Regions from separate parts of the Streptomyces sp. NPDC001970 genome, predicted to be linked through region 4. Evidence: riboswitches for the same ligand, from Rfam matches in the RefSeq annotation. Region 4 holds a riboswitch; each other region holds the start of a gene.
What was found. A riboswitch is a leader RNA that binds a small molecule or an ion and turns the genes downstream of it on or off. The one in region 4 is predicted to bind cyclic di-AMP.
Positions count from the first base shown of each region.

Region 1 (4,205 bases), on a different contig from region 4:
ACCTCCTTGCGCTCGTAGAAGCGCACGCCGCCGACGACCTTGTAGGGCAGGCCGACGCGGATGAAGATCTCCTCGAAGACACGGGACTGGGCGTTCGTCCGGTAGAAGACCGCGACATCGCCGACCTTCGCCTCGCGCGCGTCCGTCAGCCGGTCGATCTCGTCGGCGACGAACTGGGCCTCGTCGTGCTCGGTGTCCGCCACGTAGCCGGTGATCTGTGCTCCGGCCCCCGCGTTCGTCCACAGGTTCTTGGGGCGACGGCTCTCGTTCCGCTCGATGACGGCATTGGCGGCGGAGAGGATCGTCTGCGTCGAGCGGTAGTTCTGCTCCAGCAGGATCGTCGTCGCGTCCGGGTAGTCCTCCTCGAACTGGAGGATGTTACGGATCGTGGCACCACGGAAGGCGTAGATCGACTGGTCGGCGTCGCCCACGACGCACAGCTCGGCCGGGTCCAGGTCCTCGTACCCGGAGCCGACCAGCTCGCGCACCAGTGTGTACTGAGCGTGGTTGGTGTCCTGGTACTCGTCGACGAGGACATGGCGGAACCGGCGCCGGTAGTGCTCTGCGACGTCCGGGAACGCCTGGAGCAGATGGACCGTGGTCATGATGATGTCGTCGAAGTCCAGAGCGTTGGCCTCGCGCAGCCGCGCCTGGTACATCCGGTAGGCCTCGGCGAGCGTCTTCTCGAAGCCTCCCCCAGAGCCTCCGGCCTGGGAGGTACCCCCATCGGCCTGGTCGGCGAAGGTCTCCTCGTCGATCAGCTCGTTCTTCAGGTTCGAGATCTTGGCGCTGAAGGACTTCGGCGGGTAGCGCTTCGGGTCGAGGTCGAGATCGCGGCAGACCAGGGCCATGAGCCGCTTGGAGTCGGCCGCGTCGTAGATCGAGAACGACGAGGTGAAGCCGAGCTTCTTGCTCTCCCGGCGCAGGATGCGCACGCAGGCGCTGTGGAAGGTGGAGACCCACATCGCGTTGGCACGCGGGCCGACGAGGTGCTCGACGCGCTCCTTCATCTCGCCCGCGGCCTTGTTCGTGAACGTGATCGCCAGTATCTGGCCGGGGTGGACATGGCGGGTCGCCAGCAGATGGGCGATCCGGTGGGTCAGCACCCTGGTCTTGCCCGAGCCGGCGCCGGCCACGATGAGCAGCGGGGAGCCGGTGTGCACGACGGCGGCACGCTGCTGCTCGTTCAGGCCGTCGAGCAGCGCGGCCGGGTCCACGGCGGTGCGGGGCGCTCCGTCCCGGTAGTAGGCGTCCCTGGCCGGAGGCACGTCGAACTTCCCCTCGAAGAGGTCGTCCGGGACCTCCTCGTGGGGGCCGTGCTCGTCGGGCTCATAGGGCTCGTCGTGCCCGGGCGGCGGGGGACCCGCCGGGCCCGAGGTGCGCCGGAGGTCGGCCAGGAAGCTGTCGTCAAAGAGGCTGCTCATCGCTCTACGAGTCTAGGCCGCCCCACTGACAGCCCGCGGCCGCCTTGGCGACAACCGTCCCGAATCCGGCCCGGCACGCTCCGTAGCGTATCGACCACGACACGCGAAGGTCACGGAAATGTATCGGACATATCGCGCATCGTCCTTCACAAGGGCACCACAGTTTGGCTAGCGTGCTCGCTCAGGCGGCTCGAACCCCCTTGGTGACCAACGCCAATCGGGCAGCCCACGCCGAATCCGGGCTTTCTTCAAGGAAGTTCGGAACCGGGGACCCATCATGCACAACCGGGGTGAATCGGGCCAGCTCAACTCGGCCCGTAGGACAGCCTTCCGTTTCGTCCGAACCCGACAGCTAACCCGGTAGGCGGTCCACGGAAGGAGATGTCGGCCTTGGCGTCGCATCGCAAGACGCGCACCCGTACAGGTCCCCGTACGAAATCCCCCGCCGTCGGGTTCACGACGGCCGCCCTCGCGGGCGTCACCCTCCTCTCCGCCCAGAGTGCTCAGGCCGACCCGAGACCCAGCATCGAAGAGGTCCAGAAGAAGGTCGACGACCTCTACCGGCAGGCGGGCACCGCGACCCAGGAGTACAACCGGGCCAAGGAGGAGACCGCGCAGCAGCGCCGCGAGGTGGACACGATCCTCGACGACGTCGCCAAGCGCACGGAATCGCTGAACGAGGCCCGACGCACGCTCGGTTCGTACGCGGCCGCGCAGTACCGGACCGGTGCGGTCACGCCGACCGCCGCGCTGCTCTTCGCCGACAGCCCGCAGGCGTACTTCGACCAGACCCATCTGATGGACCGGCTCTCCGACGAGCAGCGCGGCGCCGTCGCCGACTTCGAGGCCCAGCAGGCGGAGGCGGCGAAGCAGCGTGCGAAGGCGACCACGAGCCTGGAGACGCTGACCGCTTCCCAGCAGTCGCTGCGCACCAGCAAGGAGCAGGTCCAGAAGAAGCTCGCCGAGGCGCGGACGCTGCTGTCACAGCTGACGGCCGAGGAGAAGGCACGGCTCGAGGCGCTGGAGCGAGAGCGCGAGGAAGAGGCCCGCCGCCAGGCGGAGGCGAAGGCCAAGGCGGAGGCGGAGGCCAAGGCCGAGGCCGAGGCCGAGGCCGAGCGCCTGGCACAGGAGCGCGCGCAGCAGGAGGCACAGAACCAGGACACGGGAACGAGCACGGGGACGGGGACGGGTACCGGGACCGGGACTGGGACCGGGACCGGGACTGGGACCGGGACCTACGCCGCCAAGGCCGAGAAGGTCCTCACCTTCGCCCGCGCCCAGATCGGCAAGCCGTACGTGTGGGGGGCGACCGGCCCCAGCTCGTACGACTGCTCGGGCCTCACCCAGGCCGCCTGGAAGGCCGCCGGCGTCGACCTGCCCCGCACCACGTGGGACCAGGTCAAGGTCGGCCAGCGCGTGGCCACGAACGATCTCCTCCCGGGTGACCTGGTCTTCTTCTACGACGACATCAGCCACGTCGGCATCTACATAGGCGACGGCATGATGATCCACGCCCCGAAGCCGGGCGCGAACGTCCGTGAGGAGTCGATCTACTACATGCCGATCTACGGGAGCGTCCGCCCCGCGTAGACCCACTCGCACTCACGCCGCAACGCGCCCTGTGAAGAGGGCGCGTTGCGGCGTGAGGTGTTTGCGCGAACGGCTTACGCGGACGCCAGGCTCAGGTCGACAACACCACAACATCGCGATGCCGTGCCGTCCCGGGGGACAACCCCCGGACCCCCGGCCGACTCACGTCCACAACGTGGCGATGAAGATGTTCGCCAGCGTCAGGCCGCCCACCGCGCCGAACAGGCCCTTCCCCACCTTCTCGTCGTCCCGCTTGACGTAGACCAGTGCGAGGATCACCACCAGCACCGCCAGCTTGATGCCGACCTTGAGGTTGTTGACCGCCTGGTCGTCCGCCTGGTTCAGCCCCACCAGCGCCACGCCCGTGACCAGCATGGTCAGGGCGCCGTGCAGCATCGCGGGCGTGAAGCGCGCCGTACCCTCGCCCATCGCCTTCATCCGGGTCAGGAAGCCGCCGAGCAACGACGCAATGCCGATGATGTGCAGGGCGACGAAGACATTGATGAGTATGTCCATGGCACGGGAGCCTAGCCGTACGGTCCGAAAGCGACCCCGGCGGTCCGACTCCCGCCGACTCCTGCCAATAACAGTCATGTCACCACTTCGCCGCGCCCCGGAGGTTTAGCGTCCTCCCCCAGGTGACCGACTCCCCAACGCCGCCGCACGTCCGGGCGGCACGCCGGCCACCACGCCGATGGATCCGGCGGTGGGCCGTTCCCTGTGCGGCCCGCCGCCGGACCGTACGGCGCGAACCGCCGGACTCCGGAAGGACTGGCCCTCGTGGCAGCGCACCGCAAACCCAAGCAGCGCACGATCGGCGGCCCGGCCGCCCGCACCGCCCTCACACTCGCGCTCGCCGGTGCCGCGACCGCCACCGCCTTCGACGGTTCCGGACACGCGGAGCCCCGCCCCACGCCCGAGCAGCTGAAGGCCAAGGCCGACAAGCTGTACCAGGAGGCCGAGGAGGCCACCGAGAAGTACAACGGCGCCAAGGAAGCCGCCGACCGGGCCCGTGAGTCGTTGGACGAGCTGCGGGACGAGGCGGCGAGGCGCACGGAGCGGCTCAACGCCTCGCGGAACGCACTCGGTTCGATCGCCACCGCGCAGTACCGCGCGGGCGGGCTCGACCCGGCGGTACAGCTCGCGCTCTCCGCCGACCCCGACGACTATCTGGCCGGGGCGGAGCTGGCC
Region 1 is NZ_JBSFDW010000001.1:258,523-262,727, forward strand. It holds gene pcrA (DNA helicase PcrA) at 1-1,424, opposite strand, end outside; cyclic di-AMP (ydaO/yuaA leader) riboswitch at 1,644-1,807, shown strand; gene ACWCP0_RS01225 (NlpC/P60 family protein) at 1,806-3,014, shown strand; gene ACWCP0_RS01230 (hypothetical protein) at 3,177-3,530, opposite strand; gene ACWCP0_RS01235 (NlpC/P60 family protein) at 3,795-4,205, shown strand, end outside.
Region 1: another riboswitch for cyclic di-AMP. It lies ahead of ACWCP0_RS01225 (NlpC/P60 family protein); the one in region 4 lies ahead of ACWCP0_RS24585 (M23 family metallopeptidase).

Region 2 (4,205 bases), on a different contig from region 4:
GCAGATCAGGACGCTTCGGCTCCACGTGATCACCGGAGGACTCGCCCCGCAGCCGCCTGCCGATCCACGGGGCGAGGTACTCGCGCGCCCAGTGGATGTCGTCGCGCCGGACCTCGAGCGTGCCGCGCGGCGGCAGCGGGGGCCATGGCTGGTCCGGGTCGACGGGGACGTGGAAGCCGAGGACCTGGGCGGCGCGGAGCGCCACGCGCGTGTGTCCCTCGGGGGACAGATGCAGCCGGTCGTCGTCCCAGGCGCGCCTGTCCTGGACGGACTTGAGCGACCAGAGGTCGAGGACCGGGCAGTCGTAGCGGTCGGCGATGGCGCGGACGTGCGCGGTGTACGTGGCGATCTTGCCGCGCAGGTGGCGCAGCACGGGCACACCGCGGGTGTCGAAGCCGGTGGTCACCATGACGGTGCCGACGGCCGAGGTGAGGGCGGCGACGGCTCGTTCGAAGCGCTCGGCGACGTCGTCGGGGTCGGTGCCGGGCCGGATGATGTCGTTGCCGCCCGCGCAGAACGTCACCAGGTCGGGGGCGAGTTCCCTTGCGCGCGGGACCTGTTCCGCCACGATCTGGTCGAGAAGGCGGCCGCGCACGGCGAGGTTGGCGTAGCGGAAGGTGTGCTCCGGTGCGCGGTCGTCGAGCAGGACCGCCAGGCGATCCGCCCATCCCACGAACCGACCCTCGGGTCCGGGGTCCCCGACGCCCTCGGTGAAGCTGTCACCGATCGCCGCGTACGACCCGAATGCCCTGTTTTCCCTTGATCTCGAATCGTCTGCCACGTCGAGACATCATTCACGGCGCTAAGTGACCTACGCCACCGTAGGGAGGGGTTGACGGGGCGTGAGATAGACCACCTGGTCAGTTTTCCGCTCAGCGGGAATATGGCGGCACACACACGCCCGCCGCCCTCCGGGTCAGGTCGGAGGGCGGCGGACGCTGCTGACGTTACGTCAGGTTCAGATCGAGACGCCGTACTGGCGGAGGTAGGCGAGCGGGTCCATGTCCGAGCCGTAGTTCGGGGTGGTGCGGATCTCGAAGTGCAGGTGCGGACCGGTGGAGTTGCCGGTGGAGCCGGAGAGGCCGATCTGCTGCCCGCCGGTGACGCTCTCGCCGGACGAGATGGAGAGCTGGGAGAGGTGAGCGTACTGCGAGTACGTGCCGTCGTCGTGCCGGATGACGACCTGGTTGCCGTACGCGCCGGCCCAGCCGGCCGAGACGACGGTGCCGGGGCCGACCGACTTGACGGAGGTGCCGGTGGGGGCCGCGAAGTCGACACCGGTGTGGTAACCGCTGGACCACATGGCGCCGGCGGTGCGGTAGGCGGTGGTCATGCTCGCGTCGACCGGGGCGAAGTAGCCGGAGAAGTTGCTCTGCGCGGCGGGGGCAGGGGCGGCGGCAGCGGCACCGGCGGGGGCCTGGGCGGCACCGGATCCGGACTCGGCGCGCACCTGCGTGCGTTCGGCCTTCGCCGGAGCCTCGGCCCGCGCGTCGGCCTTGGCGGGCGCCTCGGCCTTGGCGGGCGCCTCGGCCTTCGACGCCTTCGCCTTCGTCTTCTCCTTGGCGGGGGCCTCGGCCGGAGCCTTCGCCTGGGCCTTGGCGCCGAGCGTGAGCTTGAGACCCGGGTGGATGAGCGACGGGTTCTCGCCGACGGCTTCGCGGTTGTCCGCGTACAGCTTCTTCCAGCCGCCCCGGACGTCCTGCTCCACGGCGATCTTCGACAGGTAGTCACCGGACACGACCGTGTAGGTCTTGGCCGCCTTCCCCGTCCGGTCCGCCTGGGGGGCGGCGGCCTTCTGGGCGACGGTGGCGACGCGCTCGGGGGTGACGGTGGGCGCGGACGTGTCCGCGGCGTGCGCACCCGCGGCGCCGATCAGGGGGAGTGCGATGGCGGCACCACCCGTGCCCGCGGCGACGAATCCGCGCGAGATGGGGTTGGTCCTCGGACGACGATGCTTGCCCTTGGGCATGGCGAATTCCTCTCCGGCGCCTACGAGGTGAGCTGTCGGGTGCGGGCTGGAGACGCCCGGCCGCGAGGTGTGCGGCTTGACCCCTAGCCGTCCGGAACTCCGGTCGGCGTTCTACCTGGGTCCCCCGCTCCTGCCACGCGTGGGGGTGGGTGCGTATTCCGGTCGGCGGCAGGATTAGGCGGTCCGACCGGATTGCGGCGAACTTAAGGGAGCCGGTCGACGGGAACAAGCCACCTCATTAACCCGGCATTCACCCAGGTAGCGACAACAGGGAATTCCCGGTCACCCTCCGTCGATTACGGATCTGTGATTGCCTTGCGGACAAAGGCAATTGATTGCGGGACACGACAACAGAACGTCACGAATATGATCCCGCTCACGCAACGGAGCCCATCCCCCTTGTAACCGGGGCGTGTTCCACTAAAGGCCTCAATACGGACAGAAGCCCCAATAGGCATGAATCCCACTAGATGTGCCCGTAAGGGCGGAAGGGTCAGATCCGGCCGGACCTGCGCCTCAGCCGGAGCACCACCGCGTCGCGATCACCGCGCAGCCCCGTGTCCATTCCGTGATGCAGCAGCACCGCACCCCGGTGGACGGTCTCCGTGTCCAGACACTCGTACGCCGCCGCCGGGTCGAGCCCGCACAGCCTGAGCGCGGGCGGCCGCTCCCCGTGGCGCTGCGCCTCGAGCCAGGCCAGGACGATGACCTCGTCGCCGCGCACGTACTGCACAGCGCTCAGCCCGCCCTCCGGCGGGCGCAGCCGGTGGAGCTCGCCGTGCTGCACGACCGGCCTGATCTTCTTATAGAGGTCCACCCAGCCGCGGGCCTCGGTCAGCTCGTCCTCACTCCACCGCGCGAGGTCGCCGCCGATGCCCAGCACCCCGGCCATCGCGCTGACGAAACGGAACCGCAGGGAGCTGATCCTGCCGTTGAGCTGCACATTCGGGCTGTCCGTCACCCAGGCGGCCATGACCCGGGCCGGATGCAGCTGCGAGAAGCCGTGCTGGATGGCCAGCCGGTCCAGCGGATCGGTGTTGTCGGAGGTCCAGACCTGATCGGTACGGGAGAGTATCCCCAGGTCGATCCGGCCACCGCCGCCCGAGCAGGACTCGAAGGCGACGGCCGGGTGCGCCGCCCGCAGCCGGTCCAGCAGGGAGTAGAGCGCCTCGACGTGCTCGACCCAGAGCCTCTGGGGGTACGGCTCCCCCGGCCAGCCGGCATCCGTGAAGCAGCGGTTGAAGTCCCACTTCACGTAGTCGATGGGGGCCGAGGCCAGCAGCCCGTCCAGCTGTTCCCAGAGGTGGTCCTGGACGTCCTGGCGGGCGAGGTTCAGCACCAGCTGGTTGCGGAATTCGGTCCGGGCCCGGCCCGGACGGTGCTGGATCCACTCGGGGTGGGCGCGGTGGAGATCGCTGTCGGCGTTGACCATCTCCGGCTCGACCCAGATCCCGAACTGCATGCCCAGCGCGTGCACTTCGTCGGCGAGCGGCTTCAGCCCCTGCGGGAAGCGGTCCGGATTCGGCGTCCAGTCGCCGAGCCCGGCCCGGTCGCTGGTGCGCCGCCCGAACCAGGCGTCGTCCACGACGAAGAGCTCGACCCCGATCCCGGCCGCCCGGCGCGCCAGGGCCCGCTGCTGCTCCTCCGAGATGTCGAAGCCGGTGGCCTCCCAGGAGTTGTAGAGGACCGGCCGGGAAGCCCGCGCGTCCGGAATGACATGGGCGAGCTGCCAGGAATGCCAGGCGCGGCTTGCCGCGCCGAAGCCACCATCCGTCCAAAGTCCGGCAAATACGGGCGAAATATATGATTCGCCCGGCGCGAGGAGCAGCAGCCCGGAGTCGTCGTATCCGGCTCCGCCGTTGATCTGCACCCGGCCGTCGGGCAGGTGCTGGACGGCGATCCGCCATGATCCCGACCAGCCGAGCGCACAGCCGTACACCTCGCCCGTCTCCTCCGTGGCCTCACCGTCGTCGACGGCGACCCAGGGCAGGTGCTGGTGCCCGGTGTGCCCGCGACGCGACCCGAGCACCTTCTCGCCGTACGTGAGCTCCGACCGCACGAGAAGGGACTCGGCCGCCCAGCGGCCGTGCAGCTGCGAGAGCCGGCGCCGGTCGCGACCCGGCAGTGTCCACACGGCGGCGTCGGCGCGCAGCAGCTCCAGCGCCGCTCCCTGGCCGGCATGGGCCACCGTGACCCAGCGCTCGATCACGTCGGAGTCGTCCCGCATCCGGTAGTG
Region 2 is NZ_JBSFDW010000018.1:152,787-156,991, reverse strand. It holds gene ACWCP0_RS22450 (SGNH/GDSL hydrolase family protein) at 1-781, opposite strand, end outside; gene ACWCP0_RS22455 (STM4011 family radical SAM protein) at 1-29, shown strand, start outside; gene ACWCP0_RS22445 (M23 family metallopeptidase) at 959-1,969, opposite strand; cyclic di-AMP (ydaO/yuaA leader) riboswitch at 1,974-2,131, opposite strand; gene ACWCP0_RS22440 (alpha-galactosidase) at 2,463-4,205, opposite strand, start outside.
Region 2: another riboswitch for cyclic di-AMP. It lies ahead of ACWCP0_RS22445 (M23 family metallopeptidase); the one in region 4 lies ahead of ACWCP0_RS24585 (M23 family metallopeptidase).

Region 3 (4,205 bases), on a different contig from region 4:
GCAAGACGGGCATCCCGGGCGAGCGCAAGGCGGAGCTGATGACGCATCTGCTGAACATCGACCCGCCCGACCACACCCGGCTCCGCCGGCTGGTGTCGAAGGCGTTCACGCCGCGCCGCGTCGCCGAATTCGCGCCGCGCGTACAGGAGCTGACGGACCGGCTCATCGACACGATCGTCGCGAAACAGCACGGCGCGGCTCAGGGAGAGGCCGACCTCATCCACGAGTTCGCGTTCCCGCTGCCCATCTACGCGATCTGCGACATGCTCGGCGTCCCGCCGGAGGACCAGGACGACTTCCGGGACTGGGCGGGGATGATGATCCGGCACGGCGGCGGGCCGCGCGGCGGGGTCGCACGGTCGGTGAAGAAGATGCGCGGCTATCTGGCCGAGCTGATCCACCGGAAGCGGGAAGCGCCGGGCGACGACCTGATCTCCGGGCTCATCAAGGCCTCCGACCACGGCGAGCACCTCACCGAGAACGAGGCCGCCGCCATGGCCTTCATCCTGCTCTTCGCCGGCTTCGAGACGACCGTCAATCTCATCGGGAACGGTGTGTACGCGCTGCTGCGGCATCCGGAGCAGCGGGCGCGGCTCCAGGCGTCCCTCGCCGCCGGCGACTCCACGCTCCTCGAGACCGGCGTCGAGGAGCTCCTGCGCTTCGACGGCCCCGTGGAGCTGGCCACGTGGCGGTTCGCCACCGAGTCGCTGACCCTGGGCGGGCAGGACATCGGCGTCGGCGACCCGGTCCTCGTCGTCCTCGCGGCGGCGGACCGCGACCCGGACCGGTTCCCCGATCCTGACGTCCTCGATCTTGCGCGCCGGGACAACCAGCACCTCGGGTACGGGCACGGCATCCACTACTGTCTCGGTGCGCCGCTCGCCCGCCTGGAGGGGCAGACCGCGCTGGCGACGCTGCTGACCCGTCTGCCCGACTTGCAACTTGCGGTCGATCCGTCCGAATTGCGGTGGCGTGGGGGGCTCATCATGCGCGGATTGCGCACCTTGCCCGTTCGGTTCACTTCTCAAACGAGCTGACGGCCCATCAACTCTGTGACTTTCACGTGATCTCCGCTGCATCGACTTGTGACTGACGTTCGAATGCGGCTACGTTCACCGTCAACTCGGGACTCCTCGGTCCCCTGGGGGCTCACCGGTCCCCTGCAGTCACACGGAAGGTCACGCGCATGCTCTCCGGGAACGGTCGACACCGCCGCCCCCGCCAGGCTCCCGCCCTCGTCGTCGCCGCAGGAGTGACCGGCTCGGCCATCGCCATCCCGCTGCTGGGCGCGGGCTCCGCCACCGCCGCCGACGCCACCACCTGGGACCGCGTCGCGGACTGCGAGAGCGGTGGCATGTGGAGCGCCGATCTCGGCAACGGCTACTACGGCGGACTGCAGCTCTCCCAGGACACGTGGGAGGAGTTCGGCGGTACGGCGTACGCGCCGCGCGCCGACCTCGCCAGCCGTTCGCAGCAGATCGCGGTCGCCGAGAAGGTGCTCGCCGCCCAGGGCCCGTCGGCATGGGCGAGCTGCGCCGTGATCACCGGCCTCGCGATCGACGGCGGCAAGGCCAAGGTCGACCCCGGGCTGACGCCCGGCGCGAACACCAAGGGCGACTCGACCGGCTCGGCGGACGAGGAGGTGGACCCGCCGTCGTTCGGCGACGGGGCCGACGCCTCGACCCCGCCCTCCGGTCCGGCCTCGCCTGCGCCCAACCAGTCCGGGAAGCCCTCGGGCGGGGCGTCCACCGAGCCGTCCGCCACCCCCGAGTCGACGGCGTCCACCCGGGACGTGACCGAGGGCGCGGACGCCGAGGGCGGCTCCGGCAAGCACCGCGGTTCTGCCGCCGAGGAGGATCAGGCGGGCAATTCGGTCAATGATCGCGAATCCGGTCGACATGCCTCACGGGATGACGCATCGGCACGAGACGGCGCTGCTGCGGCAGATGGGTACACCGTCCGCCCCGGCGACAACCTGTGGGCGATCGCGGACGCGAACGAGGTGCCCGGCGGCTGGCCCGCTCTGTACGAAGCGAACCAGGAGACCGTCGGCTCCGACCCGGACCTCATCCTCCCTGGCCAGAGTCTCGATCTGGGCCTGAAGGAGAAGCAGTTGAAGAAGTAGTTAGGGTACTTATGTCCACTTCTGCGCAAGTGAGACATGAGTCTCTTCCGGTCAACTGGCGTGTTACGTCTGCCAAGTCCGGTCAACCCGCCTCCCACCTGCGAAAACGGACATCTGTCCAGGGCAGGTAAGGGCGTTTTCTCCCCGATGTTCGACTTTGAACATCGGGGAGAAGTGCGTTTACGGTCTGAACCGCTCGCCACCGCGGGCCCCGTCGACCGTCACGCCGAATCCTGCCGTCGGTCGAAGGGAACAGTCGTCGCGTCAAGCGCCGTAGGCAGGAGCGGGGGACCCAAGGTAGGTGCCGCGTCCGCCCCATGAGGGACGGTCACGGCTTGGGGTGAAGCCGCGCGCAATGGTCGCGCGTGGCCGGGCAACTCACTTGGCCCGAACCCGACAGCTCACCTCGTAGGCGTCGGTGAGGGGAAACTTCATGCTGCTTTCCGGCAAGGGCACGCACCGCCGCCCGTCCAAGGCGATCCGCCTCGCAACGCTCGCCGGTGTCACCGGTGCCGCGATAGCCGCGCCGCTCGTCGTGACCGGTACGGCGTCCGCCGCCACCGCCTCCGAGTGGGACGCGGTCGCCCAGTGCGAGTCCGGCGGCAACTGGTCCATCAACACGGGCAACGGCTACTACGGCGGTCTGCAGTTCTCGGCCTCCACCTGGGCCGCGTACGGCGGCACGGCGTACGCGGCCTCCGCCGACCAGGCCTCGAGGTCGCAGCAGATCGCGGTCGCCGAGAAGGTCCTCGCCGGCCAGGGCAAGGGCGCGTGGCCGCACTGCGGCGTGGGCCTGTCCAACGCCGCGTACACCGGTGGCGCCGCGGAGGCCGCCCCGAAGCCCGCCGCGCCCAAGGCCGAGACCCCCGCCCCGGCGCCGAAGCGCGCCGAGGCCCCGACCACGCGCTCCGCTCGCGCGGCCGCCCCGGTCAAGAAGGGCGACGGCGAGTACACGGTCAAGGCCGGCGACACGCTCAGCAGGATCGCCGGGACCGAGAACGTCAAGGGCGGCTGGAAGAAGCTGTTCGACCTGAACAAGGACGTCATCGACGACGCGGACGTCATTCACCCCGGCCAGAAGCTCCACCTGAGCTGACGGCCCGGCTCCGGGACCGATCCCGGCTCCGGGGCTCCCCGACCCGGACTCCCGGGACGCCCGTAGTCCCCTAGGGGCTCCCTTACCCCGGTGGACCCGGCGGACCACCGGACGCACGCACCCCCGTCCCCCAGCCACCCCGGCCCGGCGCACCTTCCCCCCGTACGCTCCCCCGCAGCCCTGCGGGCGCGGGAGGTGCCCCCAGGCCGGGGTTTCTGTCTGTTTCCTTCCCTTTTTCGTCCCACGGGGCGGGCACCGACCGGCCGATGCCCCCGGGCCGGATAGGCTCATGTCGCAAGGCCGAAGCGACCCTGCACCGCTTGCGTCACATTCAGCGTCACATCCCAGAAGGAGATGCTCGTGCCGTCCATCGACGTCGTCGTAGCCCGGGAAATCCTGGACTCCCGAGGCAACCCCACGGTCGAGGTCGAGGTCGGCCTCGACGACGGCAGCACCGGCCGTGCTGCTGTGCCCTCCGGCGCCTCCACCGGTGCGTTCGAGGCCATTGAGCTCCGTGACGGAGACCCGAACCGCTACCAGGGCAAGGGCGTGGAGAAGGCCGTCCTCGCCGTCATCGAGCAGATCGGCCCCGAGCTCGTCGGGTACGACGCCACCGAGCAGCGCCTGATCGACCAGGCGATGTTCGACCTGGACGCCACCGACAACAAGGCGTCCCTCGGTGCCAACGCCATCCTCGGCGTCTCGCTGGCCGTCGCCCACGCCGCCTCCGAGGCCTCGGACCTCCCCCTCTTCCGCTACCTGGGCGGCCCGAACGCGCACCTCCTGCCGGTGCCGATGATGAACATCCTGAACGGCGGCTCGCACGCCGACTCCAACGTGGACATCCAGGAGTTCATGATCGCCCCGATCGGCGCGGAGTCCTTCTCCGAGGCGCTGCGCTGGGGCACCGAGGTCTACCACACCCTCAAGAAGGTCCTGAAGGAGCGCGGTCTCTCCACCGGTCTCGGTGACGAGGGCGGCTTC
Region 3 is NZ_JBSFDW010000008.1:114,250-118,454, reverse strand. It holds gene ACWCP0_RS12925 (cytochrome P450 family protein) at 1-1,037, shown strand, start outside; gene ACWCP0_RS12920 (LysM peptidoglycan-binding domain-containing protein) at 1,187-2,125, shown strand; cyclic di-AMP (ydaO/yuaA leader) riboswitch at 2,385-2,555, shown strand; gene ACWCP0_RS12915 (transglycosylase family protein) at 2,559-3,221, shown strand; gene eno (phosphopyruvate hydratase) at 3,576-4,205, shown strand, end outside.
Region 3: another riboswitch for cyclic di-AMP. It lies ahead of ACWCP0_RS12915 (transglycosylase family protein); the one in region 4 lies ahead of ACWCP0_RS24585 (M23 family metallopeptidase).

Region 4 (4,205 bases):
CTGAGGACTTGAAGGGCATCACCATGGCTGAGCGCCGCGTCAATGTCGGCTGGGCCGAGGGCCTCCACGCCCGCCCCGCTTCCATCTTCGTCCGTGCCGCCACGGCCTCCGGCGTCCCGGTGACGATCGCCAAGGCCGACGGCACCCCCGTCAACGCCGCCTCGATGCTCGCGGTGCTCGGCCTCGGCGCGGAGGGCGGCCAGGAGATCGTCCTCGCCTCGGACGCGGACGGCGCGGACGCCGCCCTCGACCGTCTGGCGAAGCTGGTCGCCGAGGGTCTCGAGGAGCTCCCCGAGACGGTCTGACCCCTGCCCCGCCCCGGGTACGGACCTCGCACCCGCACCCCGGCAGGTAATGACAAATAAATGGAAACGGCGGAGCCGCAGCAACCGGGAATTCCGGTCTGCGGCTCTGCCGCTTTCAAATAGCCCCTCTTTGTATACGGCGCTTTTGTTAATTGCGGACGCTCGCCGTGTTTACGGCATGTTGCGAAGCCCTCACCGTCCCGCGCGTCGTGATGCGCAACCTGTGCGCCCCCGCCATCCGCTCGGCGTGCATCGCGGTGAGCGCCCGCGCCCGCTCCGCGTCGCCGCGCGACACCGCGTCCACGATCGCACCGTGCTCGGACCAGGACTCCACCGGCTGAGCAGGCTGCTCGACGGCGTACATCCAGGCGATCTTGTGCCGGAGCTGGGTGAGGAGCGCGATGAGTCCGGGGCTGCCGGAGGCCTGCGCGAGGGTCTCGTGGAACCAGCCGCCGAGCGAGCGCAAATCCTCCCCCTGGCCCCGGCGCGCCCGCTCCTGGCCGAGCCTGACCAGGCCGCGCAGCACTTTGAGGTGGGCTTCCGTGCGCCGCTGCGCGGCCCGCGCGGCGCCCAGCGGCTCCAGCAGCATCCGGATCTCCAGCAGGTCGGCGGCCTCCTGCTCGGTGGGCTCGGCGACGCACGCTCCCGCATGTCTGCGGGTGACGACGAACCCCTCGGACTCCAGGGTCCGCAGCGCTTCGCGCACCGGGACGCGTGAGACGCCGTAGCGGCGTGCCAGCTGCTCCTCGGTGAGCCGGCCGCCGCGCTCGAAGACACCGGAGACGATGTCGTCGCGGATCGCCGTGCATACCGAGCGCGCAGGAATGCGCATACCGAACCTCCGCCTTTAATCCGCGCGAAACCCAGTCGAACGATGTCTGTTCGGTGACTCTATTGCAGCCGGCCGGAATTTCCGATGGCCTGCCGGAATCCGTGGATATCTTTTGGCCTGAATACGCCGAAAGCCCCGGCCGGTCTCCATGACCGGGCCGGGGCCCACGGATGCGGAAGTGGACGTCAGAGGCTCACGCCGTGGCCGCGCAGATACGCGACCGGGTCGATGTCCGAGCCGTAGTCGGGGCTCGTGCGGGCCTCGAAGTGAAGGTGCGGGCCGGACGAGTTGCCGGTGGCCCCGGACAGGCCGATCCGCTGGCCCGGGGTGACGGTCTGGCCGACCGAGACGCCGATGGACGACAGGTGACCGTACTGGGTGTACGTGCCGTCCTTCATCTTGATCACGACGTTGTTGCCGTAGGCACCGCCCCAGCCGGCCTCCACGACCGTGCCCATGCCGACGGCGACGACAGGAGTGCCGGACGGGGCGTGGAAGTCGACGCCGGTGTGGCTGCCGGAGGACCAGACCGAGCCGCCCGCCTGGTAGACCGTGCTGACGTAGGAGCCGGCGACCGGGAGCGTGTAGGACATCAGACGCTTGCGCTCCGCCTCGCGGGCGGCGCGCTCCTTGGCCTCGCGGGCCGCCTTGACGCGGGCCTCGGCCTTGCGCTTCGCCTCGGCCTCGGCCTTCGCGCGGGCGGCGGCCAGGTCGGCCTCGTACTGCTGGGCCGCGGCCTGGGCGTCGATCTGCTCGGCGAGGGTGGTGTCGGCGGCGACGGCCTGGGTGAGGCCGGTGTCCTCGAACGACGGGCTTTCCGTGTCGGCGGCGAGCGCCGGGGAGGCGAGGCTTCCGATGACGCCGGTGGTGGCGAGGGCCGCGGCTCCGGCGATGCCCGCGCGCTTGCGCGTCAGCCGGCTCGGACCACGATGCTTCCCGGTGGCACGGGTGAACGCCATGTAGTGGCTGATCCTTTCCTTCCTTCTCGCCTACCGGGTTAGCTGACGGGTTCGGAGCAGGAAGGTCTCCTACGGGCCCCTCCGCACGAGTGCGAAGGCGTCCGATTCACCCCAGGGGACATGTGGGTCCCCGGCTCCCCAGGCTCGCGCCCGACGGGGACTCGGCGATGGCTGTCCGATGCCGCTGGTGCGGCTGGTGCAACCGGCGGACAGCGCAGAAGACGCTAAGCCGGACATCTTTCAATCACCAAACGGACACGGAGATTTGTTGTGCATGCCACAGGCCAGACAGGCAGCCTCTCCAATAAAACGGACATACGGGAGGGCCCCGTTGACACGATGCCAACGGGGCCCTCCGGGTGCGCCGGAGCCGACCGGCGGTCAATCAGCCCGTGACAACAGTCACTTCACCGATGCCCAGCGCCCTGACCGGCTCCTCGATCTCGGCCGCGTCGCCCACGAGGACGGTGACGAGCCGGTCCACCGGGAAGGCGTTGACGACCGCGGCCGTCGCCTCGACGGTGCCGGTCCCGGCCAGGCGCGTGTACAGCTGCGCCTGGTAGTCGTCCGGCAGATGCTGCTCGACCTGGTCGGCGAGCGTGCCCGCGACCGACGCAGCGGTCTCGTACTTGAGCGGAGCCACACCCACCAGGTTCTGCACGGCGACGTCGCGCTCGGCGTCGGTGAGGCCCTCCGCGGCGAGGGTGCGCAGCACCTTCCAGAGGTCGTCCAGCGCCGGGCCGGTGTGCGGGGTGTCGACGGAGCCGCTGATGGCGAGCGTGGCCGCGCCCGTGCCGTCGGCGGAGGAGCGCAGGACCTGGGCGAAGGCCCGCACGCCGTACGTGTACCCCTTCTCCTCGCGCAGGACGCGGTCGAGACGGGAGGTGAGGGTGCCGCCCAGGCAGTACGTGCCGAGGACCTGGGCCGGCCAGACGCGGTCGTGGCGGTCCGGGCCGATGCGGCCGATGAGCAGCTGCGTCTGCACCGCGCCGGGGCGGTCGACGATGACGACGCGTCCCCTGTCGTCGGCGGTGATCGGCGGCATGGGACGGCTCTCGGCCGCGCCACCGGTCCAGGCGCCGAGGGTGTCGGCGAGCACGGCGTCCACATCGACACCGGTGAGGTCGCCGACGATCACGGCGGTGGCGGACGCGGGCCGGACATGGGCCTCGTAGAAGGCCCGCACGGCCGCGGAGTCGATGCGCTCCACGGTCTCCTCGCTGCCCTGGCGGGGCCGGGACATCCGGGAGGACGCCGGGAAGAGCTGCTTGGACAGCTCCTTGGCGGCGCGGCGGGCCGGGTTGGCGGTCTCGTGCGGGATCTCGTCCAGCCGGTTCCGCACGAGCCGCTCGACCTCGCTGTCGGCGAAGAGCGGCGCGCGCAGGGCCTCGGCGAGCAGGCCGAGCGCCTTGAGGAGGCGGGAGACCGGCACCTCGAGGGAGACGCGGACGCCGGGGTGGTCCGCGTGCGAGTCCAGGGTGGCGCCGCAGCGCTCCAGCTCCGCGGCGAACTCCTCCGCCGTGTGCTTGTCGGTGCCCTCGGAGAGCGCCCTGGCCATGATCGTGGCAACACCGTCGAGGCCCTCGGGCTCGGCGTCCAGCGGGGCGACGAGGAAGATCTCGACGGCCACGACCTGCTGGCCGGGGCGGTGGCAGCGCAGGACGGTCAGCCCGTTGTCGAGCACACCGCGCTCGGGGGCGGGGAAGGCCCACGGCCTGGCCTCGCCCGCCTGCGGCTGCGGGTGGAATTCCATGGTCACGGCAGCGTCGGTCACTGGTCCGCCCCCTCCTCGTCGTCGTTGTCCTCGGTTCCCTCGGCGGCCTGGAGGGGCTCGTACACCAGAACCGCCCGGTTGTCCGGGCGCAGCCGGGCCTGGGCGACGGCCCTGACCTCCTCGGCAGTGATGTCGAGGACCCGCGAGACGGCGCTGAGCGCCAGCTGGGGGTCGCCGAACAGCACGGCGTACCGGCAGAGTTCGTCGGCGCGGCCCGCGACCGTACCGAGCCGGTCCAGCCACTCGCGCTCCAGCTGTGCCTGGGCGCGCTCCATCTCCTCGGGCGTCGGGCCCTCGGCGGCGAACCGCTCCAGCTCGTCGTCGACGGCGGCCTC
Region 4 is NZ_JBSFDW010000021.1:129,595-133,799, reverse strand. It holds gene ACWCP0_RS24595 (HPr family phosphocarrier protein) at 24-305, shown strand; gene ACWCP0_RS24590 (GntR family transcriptional regulator) at 454-1,137, opposite strand; gene ACWCP0_RS24585 (M23 family metallopeptidase) at 1,323-2,096, opposite strand; cyclic di-AMP (ydaO/yuaA leader) riboswitch at 2,110-2,273, opposite strand; gene ACWCP0_RS24580 (M16 family metallopeptidase) at 2,482-3,870, opposite strand; gene ACWCP0_RS24575 (M16 family metallopeptidase) at 3,867-4,205, opposite strand, start outside.